Regions from separate parts of the Planomonospora alba genome, predicted to be linked through region 3. Evidence: riboswitches for the same ligand, from Rfam matches in the RefSeq annotation. Region 3 holds a riboswitch; each other region holds the start of a gene.
What was found. A riboswitch is a leader RNA that binds a small molecule or an ion and turns the genes downstream of it on or off. The one in region 3 is predicted to bind cobalamin.
Positions count from the first base shown of each region.

Region 1 (7,202 bases), on a different contig from region 3:
GTTGCGGATGGCGGCCCGGTAGCGCTCGTAGAAGCCGGGGTAGCGCATCGGGCGCAAGGTCAGGTCCATGCCGGGGTCGAGCAGCATGCTTGCGTGTCTCCGTATCGGTTCGTCCGCGGGCCGCGGGGGCCGTCGCGGGGTGTCGGAGGTCGTCGGCCGCGCGGAGGGCGGCCGTCCGCCGGGAGGGGGCGCCCGCCCGCCGGAAGGCGCCGAGGCGGCCGCGCCGGGCGCTACTGGCAGGCCTCGCAGACCTCGGGGTTCTCCAGGGAGCAGGCGACGGCGCCCGCGTCGGAGGCGGCCGCGCCCCCGGGGGCGGTCCCGGCGGCTGGTCCGGCCTCACCCGCGGCCGCCGGGGCCACGGTGGTCTGGGCGATCCGCGTCGCGGGGCGCGAGCGCAGGTAGTAGGTGGTCTTCAGGCCCGACTTCCAGGCGTAGGCGTACATCGAGGAGAGCTTGCCGATGGTCGGGGTGGCCATGAAGAGGTTCAGCGACTGCGACTGGTCGACGTACGGCGTGCGCGCGGCGGCCAGGTCGATCAGCGCCTTCTGCGGCAGCTCCCAGGCGGTCCGGTACAGGAGTTTGAGGTCGGCGGGGATCTGCGGGACGTCCTGGACCGAGCCGTCGGCCCGCTTGATCGCGTCCCGGACCTCCTCCGTCCACAGGCCGCGCTCCCGCAGGTCGCGGACGAGGTACCGGTTGACCTGGAGGAACTCCCCCGACAGGGTCTCGCGCTTGAAGACGTTGGAGACCTGCGGCTCGACGCACTCGTAGCAGCCGGCGATGGAGGCGATCGTGGCGGTCGGCGCGATCGCGATCAGCAGCGAGTTGCGCAGGCCGGTCTCGGCGATCCGCTCCCGGAGCGCGGCCCACTCCGCCGAGCGGGCGGTCCCGTGGCTGTCGGCGTAGTGGTCGGGGTGGAGCACGCCGGCCGCGGCCCGGGTCGCGCCGTAGGAGGGGTGGCGGCCCCGCTCGGCGGCCAGGTCCGCGGAGGCGGCGTAGGCGGCCAGCGCGATCTCCTCGGCGATCCGGGTGGACAGCTCCAGCGCCTCGCGCGAGTCGAACGGCAGGCGCAGCGCGAAGAACACGTCGGCCAGGCCCATCACGCCCAGCCCGATCGGCCGCCACCGCCGGTTGGCGGCCTCGGCCTCGGGGGTCGGGTAGAAGCCCAGGTCGATGGTGCGGTCCAGGAAGCGCACGGCGGTGCGCACGGTACGGCGCAGCCGCGCCCAGTCGAGGCCGGCGCCGTCGGCGGCCAGGTGGGCGGCGAGGTTGACCGAGCCGAGGTTGCAGACGGCGGTCTCGGCGTCGCTGGTCACCTCCAGGATCTCGGTGCAGAGGTTGGACAGGTGGATGACGTTGCCGGGCAGGGCGGTCTGGTTGGAGGTCCGGTTGGCCGCGTCCTTGAAGGTCATCCAGCCGTTGCCGGTCTGGGCCAGGGTGCGCATCATCCGGCCGTAGAGGGTCCGGGCCGGCAGCCGCCGCACGGCCAGCCCGGCGGCCTCGGCGGCCCGGTAGGCCCCGTCGAAGGCCTCGCCGTACAGGTCGACCAGGTGCGGGACGTCCTTAGGGTCGAACAGCGACCACTGCGCGTCGGCCTCGACCCGGCGCATGAACTCGTCGGGGACCCAGTTGGCCAGGTTGAGGTTGTGGGTGCGGCGGGCCTCCTCGCCGGTGTTGTCGCGCAGCTCCAAGAACTCCTCGACGTCGGCGTGCCAGGTCTCCAGGTAGACGCAGGCCGCGCCCTTGCGGCGGCCGCCCTGGTTGACCGCGGCGACGCTGGCGTCGAGGGTGCGCAGCCACGGCACGATCCCGTTGGAGTGGCCGTTGGTGCCGCGGATCAGCGAGCCCCGGGAGCGGATCCGGCTCCAGGAGATCCCGATGCCCCCGGCGTACTTCGACAGGCGTGCGACCTGCCCGTAGCGCTCGTAGATCGCCTCCAGCTCGTCGCGGGGCGAGTCGAGCAGGAAGCAGGACGACAGCTGCGGGCGGCGGGCGCCGGAGTTGAACAGGGTGGGCGAGCTGGGCAGGTAGGACAGGCTCGCCATGAGCCCGTACAGCTCGGCGGCCTCGGCGACCGTCCCGGACAGGCCGCAGGCCACCCGCAGGAAGAAGTGCTGGGGCCGCTCCAGGACCTTGCGGGTCTCGGGGTGGCGCAGCAGGTAGCGGTCGTAGACCGTGCGCAGCCCGAAGTACTCGAAGCGGGTCTGCTCGCGCACCAGCGCGTCCAGCTCCGCGGCGTGCGCGGCCACGAACTCCGCCAGCCGGTCGGCGACCAGCCCGGCCGCGTGGGTGGCGGCGACGGACTCCGAGAAGGTCCGCACGCCGTGCCCGGCGGTCTCCTCGGCGATCAGCCCGTCCAGCAGGGCCGCGGCGGTCCGGGAGTTCTCCGGGTCGGAGATCACCCGGGCGGCGGCCTCCTCGATGGCCAGCCACCCGGCCGCCGGGCCGCCGGGCTCGGCGCCCGCCGCGCCGCCGGCCCCCGCCGCGGTGTGGGCGGCCGTGCCGCCGGCCGCCCCGGTGCCGTCCATGGTCTGTGTCGGATGCATTCTTCGCGCGCTCGCATTCCCCGTCGTCGGTACGGCTCGGCGGGACGGGCGCGCGTCGGGGGCGGATCCCGGCCTGATGCGGGCATGCGGGACCGCCTCGTCCGCGGGCCCTCCCTCGAGGCCCTGGACTGTCTCCGTGGCGGGAGCCGCGGCCACCGCGCTCCCGCGGGCCGCCCCAGGCGTCCCCGGTCGCCGGACCCGGCTCCCTGACCACGCGTCACCGGCAGGTCTTCGGACTCACGGGCGTCGTGCTGCGCTTCCTACTGGCCGTCGCTTCCCAGGTCTCCCCAGTGCTCGACTGACGGCGGTCGTTCCCGTTCACCGCTGCGGGGCAGTCCCGGAATCCCACCGGGTTCCCTCTTGCCTCGCCCCTCCAGGGGCGAACCGACAACGAGAGGGATCCTACATCTAGGGGCGGATCGCGCAACCGGCCCTACAATTTGTGTTTGAGGGGTTCAGCAGCCCGAGCTCGTAGAGCACTCCGCGGGTGCGTTCGATCTCGGTGGACAGCCACTGCCGGAAGTCGTCCCCGCTCAGGTAGAGGCGGCTCCACCCCTGCCGCGCGCACAGTCCGCGCCAGCGCGGGGAGGCGTCGATCCGCTCGCAGAGCGCGACGGCGGCCTCGCGGTCCTCTGCGCCCATCTCCGCCGGGCCCATCAGCCCGCGCCAGTCGCTGTACTCCAGGCGGACGTCCAGCTCCATGAGCGCCGGGGCGTCGACGCCGTCGACGCGCTCGCGGGAGGAGACCGCCAGCGGCCGCAGCCGCCGCGCGGCGATCTCGGCGGCCAGGGAGCGCACCGGCCCCAGGACCGCGGCCACCCGCCCGCCGTACAGGGCCTCGACGGCCTGGGGGGTGGCGGCGTACCCGGCGTAGTCGAGCAGCCTGGCGTCCACGCCGAGGCACTTGCCGATCATCCCGTACAGGACGTGGTCCGGGCCGCCCGCCGCCCGGCCGCCGACCACCAGCTCCGCGGGGTCGCGCCGGAGCGCGTCGGCGACGTCCTCGAAGGAGCGCAGGCGCGAGTCGGCGGAGACGGCCAGCACCGCCCACTCGCCGACCAGGCGGGCCAGCGGGGTCGTGGACGCGAGCACGGGGGTCGCGCCGGAGATCTCCGCGCCCGCGACCAGCGGCATCCCGGCGACCAGCAGGCCGCCGCCCCGGGCGAAGGGGAGGCCCGGCGGGCCCGCCGCGGCGAGCGCGGCGAGCGCGGCGGCCCCGGCGCCGCCCGGGTGGTTGCCCACCTCGGCGGCCAGGGCCAGCCCGTCGCCGGTCACCGCGGCGGCCAGAGCGCGGGCGACGCGGTCGGCGTCCTGCCCGCGCTCCGCGGGCGCGATGATGGCCAGCCTCCCGGCGACCGGGCCGGGCTCGTCCGCCGCGCCGCATCCCGCCGCGGCGAGCACGAGTCCCGCGGTGAGCCAGCAGAAGCGCCTACGGTGCATCGGTGCCCCTTCCCCAGGGTGCCCTTGCCACCCTAGGTTACAGCACCATCACTTTCTGCCACCGATGGGGACTTGTCTGGATGCATCCCTTCTGCCGGAATCACCCGGGGGCACCGGGGGTCACTCGACGGTGACGCTCTTGGCCAGGTTGCGCGGCTTGTCCACGTCCCGGCCCAGGGCCACCGCGGCGTGGTAGGCGAACAGCTGCAGCGGGATGCCCAGCAGGATCGGGTCCAGCTCGACCTCGTTCTTCGGCACCACCAGGCAGTCGTCGGCCAGCTTGGCGTCGGCGACGCGGTGGCCGACCATGAGCACCTTGCCGCCCCGCGCGCGGATCTCGCCCAGCGTGGTGAGGTTCTTGTCCAGCAGCTCGTCGTCGGGGACGATCGCCACCGTCGGCATCTCCGGGCCGATCAGCGCCAGCGGACCGTGCTTGAGCTCGCTGGCCGGGTACGCCTCGGCGTGCACGTAGGAGACCTCCTTGAGCTTCTGCGCCCCCTCGCGCGCCACCGGGTAGCCCCGGACCCGGCCGACGAACATGATGCTCGGCGAGTCGGCGTACTTGTGGGCGAGCTCCTTGATCTGGGGCTCCAGCGCGAGGATCTCCTTGATCTGGTCGGGCAGCCTGCGCAGGCCCTCGCAGATGCGGCGGCCGTCGGCGGGCGACAGGTCGCGCACCCGCCCCAGGTGGAGGGCGAGCAGCGCGAAGGCCGCGGCGGTGGAGGTGAACGCCTTGGTGCTGGCGACGGAGACCTCGGGACCGGCGTGCAGGTAGACGCCGCCGTCGCACTCGCGGGCGATGGCGCTGCCGACGGTGTTGACGATGCCGAGCACCCGGCCGCCCTTGCGCTTGAGCTCCTGGACCGCCGCCAGGGTGTCGTAGGTCTCCCCGGACTGGCTGATCGCCACGTACAGGGTGTCGGGCTCCACCACCGGGTTGCGGTAGCGGAACTCGCTGGCGGGCTCGGCGTCGGCCGGGATGCGGGCCAGCTCCTCGATGAGCTGCGCGCCGATCTGGCCGGAGTAGTAGGCCGAGCCGCAGCCGATGATCTTCACGCGGCGGAAGGAGCGGGTCTCCCGCGCGTCCATGTTGAGGCCGCCCAGGTGGGCGACGTGGAAGCGGTCGTCGAGACGGCCGCGGAGCGTGCGGGCGACGGTCTCGGGCTGCTCGGAGATCTCCTTGAGCAGGTAGTGCTCGTAGCCGCCGGTGTCGTAGTGCGCGGCCTCCCAGTCGACGGTCAGCGGCTCCTTGGCGGTCTCCCGCGCGTCGCTGGCGAAGGTGCTGAACCCGTCGGCCCGCAGCACCGCGAGCTCGCCGTCCTCCAGGTGCACCACCTGGCGGGTGTAGCGGACCAGCGCGGCCACGTCGGAGGCGGCGAACATCTCCTTCTCGCCGATGCCCAGGACGATCGGGCTGCCGTTGCGGGCCACGACCACCTCGCCGGGGCGCTCGGAGTCGACCACCGCGATGCCGTAGGTGCCGACGACCCGCTTGAGCGCGAGGCGGACGGCCTCCTGCAGGGAGTCCGTCTCCTTGACGGTCCGGGCGATCAGGTGCGCCAGCACCTCGGTGTCGGTCTCGGACAGGAAGGTCGCGCCGTCGGCCTCCAGCTTGCCCCGCAGCTCGTCGGCGTTCTCGATGATGCCGTTGTGCACGACGGCGATGCGCTCGTCGTTGGACAGGTGCGGGTGGGCGTTGACGTCGCTGGGCACGCCGTGCGTGGCCCAGCGGGTGTGGCCGATGCCCGTGGTCCCCTTGAAGCGCGCGGGCACGGCCGCGGCCAGGTCGGCCACGCGCCCCTTGACCTTGCGCATCTTCAGGCCCTTGTTGGCCACCACCACGCCGGCCGAGTCATAGCCGCGGTACTCCAGCCTCTGCAGGCCCTCCAGCAGGATCGGCGCCGCGTCCTTGGGCCCCACGTAGGCCACGATTCCACACATGGTGATCGCCCTTTCGATGCAGTGATATATGCCTTCTTATGCGGTTTCACCCGTAAACGATCCGCCGGAGCTGGCGGAGCGAGAGCCCGGGCGCCGCGACCCGGCGGGCCGCCAGCTCGGCGGCGATACGGGGGAAGATCTGGTCGTTGACCAGCCCCTTCGCCTTGAGCTCGGCGTGCCGCCGCCGGACGTACTCCTCGGCGCTCTCCGAGAAGTACGCCAGCACGTCCGCCACGACCCGCGCCGCCTCCCCCGGACCGAGCGCGCTCGTCCTGACCAGGTGAGTGATCAGCTCCTCGTGCGGATGCCATGTCATGGACACAGAGCAGGACCATATGCAGAAGAGATGCCGCTCGCCAACTTCCCTGCCCGATATCGGGCAGGAACCGGCCCTTTCTCGCCACCGATCCGGTCTCGCTACGATCGGTAGTTTCAAATCACTCTGGGTAGTGGTCCGGGCGGGAGGAACCACTATGAGCCGCCTGCCGTACACCGCCGTCGTCACCGTCCTCGCCGTCCTCGCCGCCCTCGCGGCCTGCGCCGCGGCGGTTCCCGCGTCCGGTGCGGAACCTGCCCCGCGAGCGGGCGCGCAGACGCGCGCCGCGCAGCCTCCCCCTGCCGAGAACCGTCCCGGCAGGCAGGCGGCCTTCGCCCGGGCCGCCCGGACGTACGGCGTGCCGGAGAGCGTGCTGCTGGCCGTCTCCTACCTGCAGTCCCGCTGGGACGCCAACGGCGGTCGGCCGAGCGTCTCCGGCGGCTACGGCCCCATGCACCTGGTCGACGGCGCCGCCGTCCCGGCCCCGCCGCACGGCCGCCGCGGCCATGGCGGCCACCACGGCGCCGGACGGGACGGCCGGGGCGACGGGAGCAGGCCGCTGCGGGTGGCGGCCCCCCGCACGGCCCCCGGCCCGGGCACGCCGGCCCGACCCCGGGACACCCTGGGCCGGGCGGCCCGCCTGACCGGGCTCTCCCCCGCCCGGCTCCGCACCGACCCGGCCGCCAACATCCTGGGCGGCGCCGCGGTCCTGGCCGACCTCCAGCGCGCGGCGGGCGGCCGGGCGAGCGCCGACCCCGCCCACTGGTACGGCGCGGTGGCCCGCTATCCGGGCACGGACGGCCGGGCCGCCGAGGTCTTCGCCGACGAGGTGTACGCGACGCTCCGCGCGGGAGCCGCACGGGTGACCGACGACGGCGAGCGGGTGGCCCTGCGCCCGCACCCCGGCCTGGCGGAGCCGGTCCGCCCGCCCCGGCGGCTCGTGCCGAACCGGGCCGCCC
Region 1 is NZ_BAAAUT010000036.1:12,780-19,981, forward strand. Features, by position in the region: gene ABD823_RS21520 (ribonucleotide-diphosphate reductase subunit beta) at 1-87, opposite strand, end outside; gene ABD823_RS21525 (ribonucleoside-diphosphate reductase subunit alpha) at 231-2,546, opposite strand; cobalamin riboswitch at 2,752-2,950, opposite strand; gene ABD823_RS21530 (Bug family tripartite tricarboxylate transporter substrate binding protein) at 2,955-3,986, opposite strand; gene glmS (glutamine--fructose-6-phosphate transaminase (isomerizing)) at 4,107-5,927, opposite strand; gene ABD823_RS21540 (hypothetical protein) at 5,974-6,243, opposite strand; gene ABD823_RS21545 (N-acetylmuramoyl-L-alanine amidase) at 6,401-7,202, shown strand, end outside.
Region 1: linked by a shared signal. The riboswitch ahead of ABD823_RS21525 (ribonucleoside-diphosphate reductase subunit alpha) and the one ahead of bluB (5,6-dimethylbenzimidazole synthase) in region 3 are both predicted to bind cobalamin.

Region 2 (7,202 bases), on a different contig from region 3:
CGGCATGCGCCGCCGAGCGGGTGGCCGCGGTCACCTCGGCCCCGAGGTGCGCCGCCATCTGGGCGGCCATCAGCCCCACGCCGCCGCTGGCACCGCGGACCAGGACGCTCTCCCCGGCGGTCACGCCGGCCCGTTCGAGCAGCAGCCACGCCGTCAGCGCGTTGACGCCGAGCGCCACGGCCTGCGCCGGGGAGAGCTCCGGCGGCAGCGCCACGACCTCGTCGGCCACCGCCCACTCGGCGTAGCCGCCCCCGCCGAGCATGGCGTAGACCCGCTCGCCGGTCGCCTCGGCGACGCCCGCCACCTCCAGCCCCGGGACGAACCCGGGAACCGGGAAGCCCGGGTCCTGCCCGCGGCGGGACATCACGTCGACGTGCCCGACCCCCGCCGCCTCCACCTCGATCAGCGTCTGTCCCGGCCCGGGGACGGGATCGGGGAGATCGACGAGACGCAGGGCGCCCCCGTCGTCGAACGAATGCACAGTGATCGCCTTCATGCCCCCACCGTAGGGATCATCGGACGTATGGGACGATGCTCGGGACGACCTGATCCATACGAGATCGTGCAGAGCGGATGGCGGTGGACCTCTTCAGCGACGTGATCGACAGCATGCGGACCGGACGGAAGTCGTTCTGCCGGACCCGCGGCACCGGCCGGTGGGGCAGGCGGCTCGACGCGTTCTCCGGGACGGGTTTCCACGTCGTGCTGGACGGCGGCGGCTGGCTCGTCACGCCGTCCGCGCCGTCCGCGCCGCCGGTGCGGCTCGGCGCGGGCGACGTGGTGTTCGTCCCGCACGGCGCGGCGCACGGGCTGAGCGGAACCCCGGACCGGCCCTTCGCCGAGCTGCCCGCGGCGCCGGACGCGCTCCCGCCGCAGGACCCCGGCGCGCCGTACGCGGACGTGGTGTGCGGCGCCTACCGGCTGGACAGAGGCCGGGCCCACCCCTTCCTGCTCGGCCTCCCCGACGTGATCCACCTGCGCGCCGGCCGTCACCCCGCCATGCGCACGCTGGTCGACCTGCTGGCCGGACGGCCGGAGTCCGGGTCGGGGGCGGGCGCCGCCGTACCCGCCCTGATCGACCTGCTCCTGGTCCATCTGCTGCGCGCCTGGCACGACGACGCGGGCCCGCCCGCGGCGCCGGACGACCCCGCCATCGCGACCGCCCTGCACCGGATCCACCACGACCCCCGGCGCAGGTGGACGGTGGAGGAGCTCGGTGCCGAGGTCGGCATGTCCCGCACCGCGTTCGCCCGCCGCTTCACCTCGCTCGTCGGCCTCCCGCCGATGACGTATCTGACCAACCAGCGGCTCAACCACGGCGCGCGGCTGCTCCGGGAGACCGACGCGCCGCTGGCGTCGATCGCCCGCCAGGTCGGCTACGGCTCGGAGTTCGCCTTCGCCAACGCCTTCCGGCGGGAGTTCGGGACGGCGCCGGGCCGGTACCGGCGCCGGGAACGCGCCCTCGGCGGCGACCGGCCCGGGACGGCCGCTCAGCCCGGGTAGCGGCGCGGCGTGTAGACCGTCCCCCGCTCCGTCACCCGGGTGGTGGAGGAGCCGACGATGAGCAGGCAGCGCATGTCCACCCGCGCCGGGTCGAGCTCGCCGAGGGTCGTGACGGTGACGCTCTCCTCCGCGCCGCCGACGTTCCGGCCGACCACCACCGGGGTGCCCGGGTCGCGGTGCTCCAGCAGCAGGTCGCGGGCGGCGGCCAGCTGCCAGGTACGGCTCCGCGAGGCCGGGTTGTAGATCGCCAGCACGAGGTCCGCCCGGGCCGCGGCGGTGACGCGCTCGGCGACGACCTCCCACGGCTTGAGGATGTCCGACAGGGAGATCACGCAGTAGTCGTGGCCGAGCGGCGCGCCGACCCGGCTCGCGACCGCCTGCGCGGCGGTCAGCCCGGGCACGACCCGCACCGGCACGTCGGGGAAGTCGGCGGCGACCTCCAGGACCGCGCTGGCCATCGCGAACACGCCGGGGTCGCCGGAGGAGACCACCGCCACGCGCCTGCCCTCGCGGGCCAGCTCCAGCGCGTGCCGGGCCCGCTCCGCCTCGACCCGGTTGTCGGTGCGGTGGCGGCGCTGGCGCGGGTTCGGCTCGACCCGGTCGACGTAGGGACCGTAGCCGACCAGGTCGGTGGCGGCCGCCAGGGCCTCCTGCGCCTCGGGCGTGAGCCAGGGGCGCCCGGCCGGGCCCAGCCCCACGACCACGACCTCCCCGGCCGCCCCGGGCAGCCCCCGCTCGGCCTCCCGCCGGACCTCCTGCACGGCCTCCCCCCCGGCCTCCCGCTCTGCCGCGAACGCGCGCTCGGCCGGGCTGGGCAGCAGGGCGAGGGAGAAGTACGGCACGCCGTCCGGGTCGACGTCCTTGAGCGGCGCGATCCGCTCGGCGCCCATGGTGGCCCGCTCGACGTACCAGGCGTCGTCGAGCCGCCCGGCCTCGGCGAGGGCCTCGCGCACCTTGGTGAAGGTCCGCCCCAGCTTGAGCACCGCCGCCGAGTCGGCGGCGCGCAGCCGCTCGGCCAGCACCTCGCCCGGCAGCGTGCCGGGCAGCACCGTCAGCGTCTCGTCCCGCTCCACCAGCGGCCGCCCCAGCACCGCGGCCGCCGCGCTGACCGAGGTCACCCCCGGCACCACCTCGGTCGGGTAGCGGTGGGCGAGCCGCTTGTGCATGTGCATGTAGGAGCCGTAGAAGAGCGGGTCGCCCTCACTCAGCACCACCACGGTCCGGCCCGCGTCGAGGTGGGCGGCGAGCCGGTCCGCGCACTCGGCGTAGAAGTCGTCCAGCGCCCCCTGGTAGCCGCCCGGGTGGTCGGTCGTCTCGGTGGTCAGCGGGTACAGCAGCAGTTCCTCGATCTGGCCCTGGCGCATGTACGGCGACGCGATGGAGCGGGCGATGCTGCGGCCGTGCCGGGCGGCGTGGTAGGCGATCACATCGGCCTCGCCGATCAGCCGGGCGGTCTTGACCGTGACCAGCTCGGGGTCGCCGGGACCGAGGCCGACGCCGTACAGGCGTCCCGTCATGGTGATCACTCCTCTTCGCTGGCGATGGCGTTGATCGCCGCCGCCGTCATCGCACTGCCGCCCCGGCGGCCGTGCACCACCAGGTGCTCCAGGTCGCTCTCCGCCAGGGCCAGCTTGGACTCCGCCGCGCCGATGAAGCCGACCGGGATGCCGAGCACCGCCGCCGGGCGGCCCGCGCCCTCGGCGACCAGCTCCAGCAGGCGGAACAGCGCGGTCGGCGCGTTGCCGATCGCGACCACGGATCCGTCGAGCCGGTCCCGCCAGAGCTCCAGGGCGGCGGCGCTGCGGGTGGTGCCGAGCCGCTCGGCCAGGGCCGGCACCCGGGGGTCGCCCAGGGTGCACAGGATCTCGTTGTCCGCGGGGAGCCTGCGCCTGGTCACGCCGGAGGCGACCATCATGGCGTCGCACAGCACCGGCGCCCCCGCCCGCAGCGCGGCCCTGGCCTCGCGGACCGCCCCCGGCGACCAGGCCAGGTCGGTCACGAGGTCCGTCATGCCGCACGCGTGGATCATCCGGACGGCGACCTGCGCGACCTCGGGCGGCATGCCGCTCAGGTCGGTCTCGGCGCGGATCGTGGCGAACGAGCGCCGGTAGATCTCGGCGCCGTCGCGGATGTAGTCGGTCCCGGCGCCGATGGCCGCGCCGCCCGGCGCGCCGTACCCGCCCGGGCCCCCCGGCGCGCCGGGGTCCGCGCTCCGCCCGGTCGCCGGGCCCGTCCCCGCCGCACCGCCCGGCGCGCCGGGCCCTCCGTACCCTCCGTGCCCGCCGATGTCCCCGCTCCGCTCCGTCACGGCTGCCTCTCCTCGTATCCGTCGCCGGTGGCCGTCATGGAGACCACCCGGCCTCGCGGGAGTCCGCACCGCCGCGCGCATCCCGCCCAGTGGACCGGCGTGTCCGGCGCCGCGTCGCGGGCGAGCACCCAGCGGGTCGCGTCCGCCCGCACGTCGGCGAGCGACTTCGCGCAACCGGGGCTGCCGGTGCAGGCGCTCACGCCGGTCCAGGGCGAGCCGGGGTCGGTCACCAGGCCGCGGGCCGCGAGCCCGGCCGCCAGGTCCGCCGCCCGGGCGGGGGCGACATCCGGCAGCACGGCCGTGCGCCACGGCGTCAGCCGCACCTCGGCGGCGCTCTCCGCCGCGGCGGCCAGGGCCCGCGCCTGGCCGGGGGTGAGCCGCCCGAGCGGGATCAGGGCCTGCACCGCCGTACGGCCGCCGGGCAGGTGGAGCACGCCGACGCGGCGCTCCGGCGGGCCGTCCGCCAGCCGGACGGCCCCGGCCGCCCCGGAGCCCTCCGCCCCGCCGCCGGGCTCGCCGCCGAGGAGGGCCGCGATCCGGCCCGGGCCGTCGGCGATCTCGGCGATGCGCCACTCCGTGTCGCGCAGGCGCAGGAACGCCTCGGCGGCGTCCAGCATGAGCGGGACCGCCGTGTCCGGGTGCACGTCCAGTCCGGCGTCCCGGCCGGCCAGCAGCAGGCGGCCGCCGGAGCAGGTCACGTCCGCCTCCAGCTCCAGTCCCACGTCGCCGAGGGCGAAGAGGAACCGGCCGGGCAGCTCCGCCAGCGCCGGGCGCGCGCACAGCGCCTCGTCGAGCGCGGCCACCGCGTCCCGGTCGCCGAACGGCGAGGCGACGATGTTCCGCACCCGCTCGTGGGTGACGGAGGGCAGCAGCCCCGCGGCGGCGATCCGCTCCGCGAAGGTGCCCGCGCCCGCCGCGGGCAGGCCGCGCACCTGGACGTTGGCCCGCGAGGTCAGCTCGATCACGCCCGAGCCCAGCTCCTCCGCGCAGGCGGCGAGCTCGCGCAGCTGGGCCGCGGAGACCACCCCGCCCGGGAGTCGGACGCGCGCGAGCAGCCCGTCGGCGGCCTGGTGCACCTGCAGCGCTCCCGGACAGGCATCGAGACGCGTTCGTCGGGGAACGCCGGATTTGGACACGGTGAGGATGGTAACGCCACTTCTGTCTGCCGTAGGCTTGCCCGCAGGCGAAGGCACGGAGGAAGCCGGTGAGAGTCCGGCGCGGTCCCGCCACTGTGACCGGGGAGCGAACCCCACCGCAGGCCACTGTCCGGAGACGGGCGGGAAGGCCGGGGGGAGCGGCGATCCGGGAGCCAGGAGACTCCGGCCCTCGCTACACCCGCGACCGGGGCGAGGACCCCGAGGGAGGAACTTCTCCGTGTCCGACGTACCCGGCGTGCCCGGCGCCCTTGACGCGCCCGGCGACGACCGCACCGTCCTGCTGCTGTCGACCTCCGACACCGACCTGCTGAGCGCCCGGGCCAGTGGTGCCCGCTACCGCCTCGGCAACCCCGCCCGGCTGCTCCCCGACGACCTGCCCGAGCTGCTGGAGGGCACCGACCTGGTCGTGGTGCGCCTGCTCGGCGGGCGCCGGGCCTGGGAGGAGGGGCTGGACGCCCTCCTGGCGGGCCCCCGCCCGGTCGTGGTCCTCGGCGGCGAGCAGGCGCCCGACGCGGAACTGATGGAGCTGTCCACGGTCAGCGGCGGCGTCTGCGCCGAGGCGCACGCCTACCTCGCCCACGGCGGCCCGGCGAACCTGGCCGAGCTGCACGCGTTCCTGTCCGACACGGTCCTGCTGACCGGCCGCGGCTTCGCGCCGCCCGCGGCGGCGCCCTCCTGGGGCCTGCTGGAGCGCACCTCCCGCGACGGGACCCACGCCGGCTCCCGCGACGGGACCCACGCCGGCTCCCAGGGCGACGCCCGCGGCGGGCAGGGCCCGGTGATCGGCGTGCTCTACTACCGGGCGCACCACATGGCGGGCAACACCGCCTTCGTCGAGGTGCTCTGCCGGGCGATCGAGGACGCGGGCGGCCGGGCCATGCCGGTCTTCTGCTCCTCGCTGCGGACCGCGGAGCCGGAACTGCTGGCCACCCTGCGCCGGGCCGACGCGCTGGTCGTGACCGTGCTGGCGGCGGGCGGCTCGCGCCCGGCGACCGCCGGGGCGGGCGGCGACGACGAGGCCTGGGACGTCGGCGCGCTCGCCGAGCTCGACGTGCCGATCCTCCAGGGGCTCTGCCTGACCACGAGCAGGCGGGCCTGGGAGGAGAACGACGACGGCCTGTCCCCGCTGGACGCGGCCTCGCAGGTGGCGATCCCCGAGTTCGACGGGCGGATCATCACGGTGCCGTTCTCGTTCAAGGAGGTCGACCGGGACGGGCTGACCGTCTACGAGGCCGACCCCGAGCGCGCCGCCCGGGTGGCCGGCATCGCCGTACGGCACGGCCTGCTCAGGCGCACCCCGCCCGCCGAGCGGCGGCTGGCCGTCATGCTGTCCGCCTACCCGACCAAGCACTCGCGGGTGGGCAACGCGGTCGGCCTGGACACGCCCGCCAGCACGGTGCGGCTGCTGGCGCGCCTCGCCGAGGCGGGCTACGACCTGGGCGAGGGCTTCCCCGGAGTGGCCGAGCAGGACGGCGACGCGCTCATCCACGCGCTGATCGCCGCCGGCGGGCAGGACGCGGACTGGCTGACCGAGGAGCAGCTCGCGGGCAACCCGGTGCGCATCTCCGCCGAGTCCTACCTCTCCTGGTACCGGACGCTGCCCGAGGACCTGCGGGCGGACATGGAGCGGCACTGGGGCCCGCCGCCGGGCGAGCTGTTCGTGCACGAGGGCGACATCGTGCTGGCCGCGCTGCGCGCCGGGAACCTCGTCGTCATGGTGCAGCCGCCGCGCGGCTTCGGCGAGAACCCGATCGCGATCTACCACGACCCCGACCTGCCGCCCAGCCACCACTACCTGGCCGCCTACCGGTGGCTGTCGGCCGAGTTCGGCGCGCACGCGGTGGTGCACGTGGGCAAGCACGGCAACCTGGAGTGGCTGCCCGGCAAGTCCGCGGGCCTGTCGGCCTCGTGCGCCGCCGACGCGGCCATCGGCGACCTGCCGCTGGTCTACCCGTTCCTGGTGAACGACCCCGGCGAGGGCACGCAGGCCAAGCGGCGCGCGCACGCCGTGCTCGTGGACCACCTGGTGCCGCCGATGGCCCGCGCGGAGACCTACGGCGACATCGCCCGGCTGGAGCAGCTGCTCGACGAGCACGCCTCGATCGCCGCGATGGACCCGGCCAAGCTGCCCGCGATCCGCGCGCAGATCTGGACCCTCATCCAGGCCGCGCGGCTCGACCACGACCTGGGGCTGGAGGACCGGCCGCACGACGCCGAGTTCGACGACTTCCTGC
Region 2 is NZ_BAAAUT010000007.1:139,072-146,273, reverse strand. Features, by position in the region: gene ABD823_RS06240 (quinone oxidoreductase family protein) at 1-496, opposite strand, end outside; gene ABD823_RS06235 (AraC family transcriptional regulator) at 574-1,503, shown strand; gene cobJ (precorrin-3B C(17)-methyltransferase) at 1,491-3,020, opposite strand; gene ABD823_RS06225 (precorrin-8X methylmutase) at 3,026-3,655, opposite strand; gene ABD823_RS06220 (precorrin-3B synthase) at 3,808-4,887, opposite strand; cobalamin riboswitch at 4,964-5,153, shown strand; gene cobN (cobaltochelatase subunit CobN) at 5,186-7,202, shown strand, end outside.
Region 2: linked by a shared signal. The riboswitch ahead of cobN (cobaltochelatase subunit CobN) and the one ahead of bluB (5,6-dimethylbenzimidazole synthase) in region 3 are both predicted to bind cobalamin.

Region 3 (7,202 bases):
CGTCGTGCCGCCGCGACTGCCGCACGCGTTCGGCGCGGCGCCGGGCACAGACGCTGACCTGCTGGCCGTCCTGACGCCGGGGGTCGAACGTTACGGCTATTTCCGGCAGCTGGGGCGGATTCAGCATGGTCTGGAGTCCTTCGACAGCCTGTTGCCCGAGCAGGAACGCTACGATGTGCACTTCGTGGACGGCTCCGGCGGGCGGCCGCCGCGAAGCTTCCGATGACCGCCGAGCCCTTGACCGAAATCGGGACCCGTCGGCGGCGGATCGGCCCGCCACCGACGGCGGTACGGCTCGGCGGATTGGTCGGCCCGACGGTCTTCGGCGTCACGTGACCGCTCCGGAGCAGGCGGTGATCGGTCGTCTGCGTTACCGGCTCAACTTCTTGATCAACGCCCAGCTCCGCTTTTCCTCCGGACAATGGCGAGGCGGGCCAGGGAGTGGGCGGCGTTGCCGGCGTTCACCGGGTTGCCGTCCTCGGCGCGGAACGCGCGCTTGACCTCGTAGACCGCCCACGGCTGGTCGTTCAGGTGATGCTCGAACCGGTCGAGCAGCGCGCGGGCGCCCGGGTCGGGGTGGGCGGCGAGCACGTCGATGAGCCGCGCCCCGCCGGTGAGGCCTTGCGGGGGTTGAGCGCGACGGCCAGGTGCTCCATGGTGAGCGGCAGCATCCCCTGGTCGGGGTGGGCGATGTAGCGCGGCAGGGTGCGGGTGCGGCCGTCGTTGCCGGTGAGCGCGAATGGGCAGTATCGGCAGGCGCTCCTGGCCCAGTCGACGCCGAGCCGGTCACGGATGTAGGCGTGCGCCTGCTCGCGGTGCCGGCCCCGGTCGATCAGCGGGTGGAACGGGGCCCCGCCCGGCATGTCGGATTTCAGGTCGGTGGCCATCCGGTCGAGTTCGCCGAGCTCGAACCCGACCGTGTGCTCGTACGGTGCGCCGGCGACGTTGTCGAGCACCCACCGGTCGAGGACCCGGCCCCTGAAGCGGCTGCTGCAAACACACATGCCGGTGATCCTCGTGGAGATGCGATCCGCACGGATCACCACTGAGCAGCTACAAGCAGAAGCCGGTCAGTCACCCAACGCTTTCTGAGGGCCGGCTCCCCGCCCGGGCGGCACGGCCGGACGGTCATCCGGCCGTGCCGCCCGGGCGGAGAGCCGCCAAGGGGGAGGAGGGCAGGGCGATCCACCCCTCGGAACGCGCCCGGCGGGTCTGCTCCGGGGTGGGGGCCGTGACCAGTCCCCGGGCCGCCGCGCGGGCGGTCAGCGCGGCGACGACGGCGTCCATCGCGTGGTCGGAGCTCCGGCAGCACCCGTCGTACGGGCCCAGGTCCAGCCACGGCGCCGCCGCCCGGAGCCCGTCGGCCAGGCGGCCGAGCGCGCCGAGGTCCTTCTTGTAGCCCTCGTGGGGAAGGCCCCAGCACCTGAGCGAGGCGGCCGGGTAGACCTCCACCACGGCGCCGCCGCCGCCGCGGTCGACCGGCAGGCCCCGCCGGGCGAGCTCGGCGAGCAGGGCCGCGCAGCGCATGGCCGTGTGGCCGATGCGGTCGGCGGAGACGCTCAGCGGCCGGCGGCCCGTCAGGTCGTGGACCACCCGGTCGGTGACCCTGTGCGTCAGCTCCCTGCGCCAGACCCGGCCCGGCGTGCCGGCGGGCACGTCGACGTGCCCGGCCCGGTGCGCCGTGACGAAGTCGACGAACCCGTCCGGCCAGCCGAACGGGCAGTCGACACCGGCCTTGTCCGCGCCGGTGAGCGCCTCAACGACCAGGTCGTCGTCGGCCCCGATCCGGATGTCGCGGACACGGGCCCCGCCGGGTGACCAGTCCAGCCACGCCACCGCCGTCCGGACCGCCTCCGCCGCCAGATCGATCCCCACCGTGAGCATGCCCCCACGGTAGGACGGCACCAGTGCGCGGCGCATCCGGCCGCCGACTCCGGTGCGGCGCCGCACGGGCTCACCCGGCCGCCGACTCCGGTGCGGCGCCGCGCGGGCTCGCGATGCCGAGCAGCGCGAAGCCCAGGCCCAGGGCGAGCGCGGTGAGCACGCCCTCGGGCCAGTAGATGTGGCTGCCCAGCCAGAGCACGGAGGCGGTGATCAGGACCGTGCCGCCGGCCGCTGCCCGCCGGCCGCCGTGCCGCGCGGCCAGGGCCGCGGTCGTCGCGACCGAGGCGAGCAGGAAGCCCAGGGATCCGATGAGCCCGAGCGTGCCGCCGACCACGTCGAGGGCCGCCCCGGCGCGGGTCAGCGTCGCGGGGTCGTCGGTGTTGGCCGTCAGCGTGCCGTAGGCGACTCCGGCGATCGCGTCGAGCGCCGTGTAGAAGATCGCGTAGATGTAGCAGCCCAGCCGCGCGGTGGTCGCCCACGGACCCCCCATCCCGCGCAGGAGCAGCAGCGGCGATCCTGCCAGCAGGGGGAACAGCGGCAGGAGCAGCAGGTGCAGGGTGGTCCACCGCTCGGCGGTGTCCGGGGTCAGGTGGTGCGGGTGCAGCAGGCCGGTCAGGGCGAGCACGACGGGTACGGACGCCAGGGCGGCGACGCGCAGAGCGGTCCGGCGGGCGGGAGCCCGCCGCCGGCGGAGGAGGTCGGCGAGGGGAGGGGTGGTCATGTGCTGCTCCCGGCGGAGGCGGATGTCGGTGCGAGAGATCATGCCGCCGCCCAGGGCGCGGCCGCCTCGGCCGAACAGCCGACCGCCGGGATGCGACTTCCGCGGTGGGTGTGCGACCGCGGTGGCACCGGCCCCCGGTCCGGTGGCGGCCGCCGGGCGTTCCCGGGGAAAAGCTCTGTCCGCCGCGCATCCGAACGGCGTCGCCGGGCGGGTAGATATGTGGCCGATTGAGGACAGTCGCCGCGGTTGCCGTATAGATATTCTCGCCCTAGCATTTCAAGGCGAAAGGATTTGCGGCTGACCACCGGCAAATTCTCACGTGTTGTTTCCGCTCCGAGGCGGGGCATCGATTCACGAGATCCGCCGCCCCGCCGTGTCGAACGCCGCAGAACGCGGCAGACCTTTTCCGAGGAGACATCCATGCGATTCCGCTCGCCCATCCGCGCCCGCGCCGGATGGCTCGCCGCCGCCTGCGTGGCGGCCCTGGCGCCGCTGCTCGCCGCCTCCCCGGCCGCGGCCGGCACGCCCGCGCCCACCGGCTCCTACCTGCTGAAGGTGACGCCGCAGGACGGCACGGCGGCCCGCACGGCCACCCTGACCTGCGGTCCGGACGGGGGCACGCACGCCGACCCGGCCGCCGCCTGCGCCCAGCTCCGCCGCACCGGCGGCAGGGTCGAGGGCATCCCCGAGAGCCAGGGCGCCTGCACCCTGGAGTACGCCCCGGTCCGGGTCAGCGCCACCGGCACCTGGCAGGGCCGGCAGTACCGCTACGAGCGGACGTATCCGAACCGGTGCGCGGCGGTACGCGCCACCGGGGGCGTCCTGTTCGCTTTCTGACCGCGCGCGGAGCGGTGATTCTCCGTTCCGGCCGCGGGCCCGCCATTTCTCCGCTCCCGGCCCGGCCGCCGGAATTCCGTGCCGGGAAGCCCGCGATTCCGTACCGGAGACACGTAATGCCGTTCCGGGCGGCGTGACCGCCCGCCGGAAATCCCGGCGGGCGGTTCACCGGTGGTCCGTCCGGTCACCGGTGGGAATTCACCGGGAATTCCACCGCCGGAAACCGGGCTGCCCGGCGCCCGCCGCGCGGGAGTCGTCCGGGAACGGCCGGCCCGCCCTGCTCCGCCTGGCCTGTCCTGTCGCGCCTGGCCCGGCCCCGTCCTGCCCGAGCCGCCCCGCCCCACCGGCCGGGAGCGCGGCGGCCTGCCCGCCCCCCACCGTCAGGTCACCAGTGCTCGCGGTGGACCACCGTCTCCAGCGGGAGACGGCTGCGCCATCCGTGCCGCTCCAGGTCGGGCACCGTCTCGGTGTGGGTGACCGGTCCCAGGCAGAGCCAGGCCACCGGGCGGACGCCGTCGGGGATGCCGAGCAGGCGCCGGACGAACGGCTCCCGGTAGAACGAGACCCAGCCGACGCCCAGGCCCTCGGCCGTCGCCGCCAGCCACAGGTTCTGGATGGCCAGGCAGACCGAGTACAGCCCGGTGTCGGCGATGGCGTGCCGGCCCAGGACCGCGGGACCGCCCCGCTCGGCGTCGTAGGTGACGACCACCGAGAGACCGGACTCCAGCACGCCGTCGATCTTGATCCGGGCGAACCGCTCCGCCTCGGCGCCGGTGAGGGACGCCGCGAAGGCGTCCCGCTCCCGCCGGACGTGGTCGTGGAAGGCCCGGCGGGTGCCGGGGTCCTCCACGAGCACGAAGTCCCACGGCTGGGAGAGCCCCACGCTGGGTGCGGCGTGCGCGGCGGCCAGCACGCGCGCCAGGACGTCGCCGGGGACGGGTTCGCCGGTGAACTGGGACCGCACGTCGCGGCGGCGGTGGACGACCTCGTAGAGTCCGGCGGCCGGGAGGACGTCGGAGGGACCGGTGTTCACAGGGCAGGCTCCCGCTGCGTCGTGCCGCCACGGCGGGCGGCGGGTGGGGCGAGGCCGGTCTTCGGACTCTCGGATCGACGCCTCACCGTCCGCCTTCCCGGCCCGCGGGCCAGTGACCGCACGTACGTGCGTGGACGGCGGCTCCCCGATCACCGCGGCGGGCCCGTGCCGGAATCACACCGGACTTCCCGATTCTCCTCCCGCAGGAGGCACCTCGCGCTGGTCTGTGCCGGGGGAGACTGTAGCGCAGGACGACCGCCCCCGACGGCGCGCGGCCGGTGGCCCCATGCTCGGCCGGACGCCGGTGGCTCCCACGCTCGGCCGGACGCCGGTTCCGACGGCGGCGGCATGTGATCTTCCGAGCCGCGGGATGTCGCTGGGAGGCGGCGGCGCGCGGGAGTGACAGACTGGCGTACGCCCGGTTCCCGGCCCGTGCGTGGCTGGTGTCAGAACCCAGCGACGAGGACGGGCCGCCGAGGGCGGGCGCCGCCGGCTCCGGCCGGCGGCCGCCGTCACCGCCCACCGACGAAACCGACCCGAGCAGTCAACGCAGGGCCGGCTTCCGCCGCCCTGGTACCGAAGGGATCCCGCTCATGACCCACTCGATCCGGCCGGCCGCCGCGGCCGTCCTCGCCGGCCTCAGCGTGCTGATCACCGGCGCCCCGGCCTCGGCCCAGCCCGACCCCGGTCCCTCCGCCGCCACCCGCGGCGGCGGCATCCCCGTCGTCGGCGGCCTCTTCGGCGGTAGCGGCGGCATCTCCTTCGCCGGCAGCTTCTTCAACTGAGCCGCCCGGCGGCGGGCCGGCCGGGAACCCGGCCGGCCTCGGCCCGGCGGCGTGTCCGGTTGCCGCCCGCGGCCGCCGGCCTGTCCGCCACGGGCGCCGCCTGCTCTGCGCGCTCCGGAGGCGCGGCGGCGGCCCGCGCAGCCGTCCGGGCAGGTGATCAGCGGTTCACGGGCCAGGGCCGTGAACGGTGATGACAGGCCGGACCGGCCGATATACCATTTGGCCTGTTTGGCGCTCCCGGTAATCCTGTTGCCCATCCATGGCCCGCGACGTGCGTTCCGCATCCACGCGGGTCCGAGGGGAGATTAACGTGTTGCCTGGACGCCAACAGGCCGTGCCGCGACGCCAGTGGCAGGCACCCGTCGTCGTCGCCTACCTCACCTTCGTCCTGGCCGGAGTGAGCGGGGGCGTGACCGGCGTGCTGCTGCCGGCGCAGATCCGTGACTACGGCCTGGACATGGCCACGATCGGCACCACCTTCTTCACCTTCTCCGCCGGGTTCATGCTCGCCGGATCCACCTCCGGCATGCTGATCCACCGCTTCGGCATCCGGACCGCCCTGGCCGTCGGCGGCGGCGCGTACGTCCTGGCCGGCCTCTACACGGCGGTGCGGCCGCCCTTCCTGGCGCTGCTGGCCGTACAGGTGCTCGCCGGGTACGGCACGGGCATCCTCGAGTCGGCCCTCAACACCTTCCTCGCCGGCCTGCCGAACTCCACGACCCTGCTCAACCGCCTGCACGCCTTCTTCGGCGTCGGCGCGCTGGCCGGCCCCCTGCTGGCCACCTGGATCCTGGGCTTCGCCCCCTGGACGGCCGTCTGGCTGGTCCTGGCCCTGGCGAGCGTCCCCCTGATCGCCGCCTTCCTGGTGACCCTGCCCGCCGGAGCCCCCACCGCCGGCGCGGCGCCCCCGTCCGAGGGGACGCCGAAGCCGGGGAGGACGGGCGGCGGCCTGCTGGCGGCCGTCTCCCGGGAGCCGGCCGTCCTGCTCGGCGCCGTGTTCCTCGCGGTGTACGTGGGCCTCGAACTCAGCGTCGGCAACTGGGCCTTCACGTTCCTGACGGACGAGCGCGGCCAGTCCGACCAGCTGGCGGGCTACATCGTCTCCGGCTACTGGCTCGGTCTCACCGCGGGCCGGTTCGTGATCAGCCCGCTGGCCGCCCGGATGGGCCTGACCCCGATCGGCATGACCTTCGCCTGCCTGTTCGGCGTCACCGCCGCAACCGTGCTCGTCTGGATCGTCCCCGGCACGGCCCCGGCCTTCGCCAGCTTCGCCCTGTTCGGGTTCTTCCTGGGCCCCCTCTTCCCGACCACCATGGCCGTGGCCCCCCTGCTCGCCTCGCCGGCCCTGGTCCCCACCACCATCGGCCTGCTGAACGGCGTATCCGTCATCGGCGGCGCCCTGTTCCCCTGGCTGGCCGGGGCGATCGGTGAAGGCCTCGGCGTGTGGACCCTCCCGCCGTACGCCCTGGTCCTGGCCCTCCTCCAGCTCGCCGTCTGGCGGATGGTCACCGACCGCATCGCCCCCGCCACCACCGCGCCCGGCCCCGCGGCCCCGTGACGCCCGGTTCCCGTACGTCCCCGGGGACGCGCTGGAACGGCCCCGCCGCTCCGGCGGTCGTGTCGCGCAGCGGCGCGGCGCGACCGTCCCCCGGCGCGACCGGGCCGTAGAACAGCGCTCAGACGCGGAAGTGCGCGATCGACCGGTCCAGGCCAGGTGCCGGATCGGCCAGCTGCTGCGCCGCCCCGACCGCCTGCACCGCACCGGCGTCGGACTCCTCCGGCGCGTGCGAGAGTGCGATGCGGTCCATGCCGGTCAGCTCGCCGCGTACGGCCCGGCGCCGGGCCGTACGCCCGCACCGGGCCGGCCTCGTGGCCGTGTCATGCCTCGCGGCCGGGGCGTCGAGGGCCCGGACCGGAGGGGCCCTCCGCTGTCCGGGCCGCC
Region 3 is NZ_BAAAUT010000099.1:1,322-8,523, reverse strand. Features, by position in the region: gene ABD823_RS33155 (cupin domain-containing protein) at 1-226, shown strand, start outside; gene ABD823_RS33150 (hypothetical protein) at 528-1,004, opposite strand; gene ABD823_RS33145 (DUF429 domain-containing protein) at 1,129-1,884, opposite strand; gene ABD823_RS33140 (hypothetical protein) at 1,955-2,605, opposite strand; gene ABD823_RS33135 (SSI family serine proteinase inhibitor) at 3,026-3,442, shown strand; gene bluB (5,6-dimethylbenzimidazole synthase) at 3,828-4,475, opposite strand; cobalamin riboswitch at 4,524-4,693, opposite strand; gene ABD823_RS33125 (hypothetical protein) at 5,069-5,260, shown strand; gene ABD823_RS33120 (MFS transporter) at 5,574-6,818, shown strand; gene ABD823_RS33115 (hypothetical protein) at 6,937-7,068, opposite strand.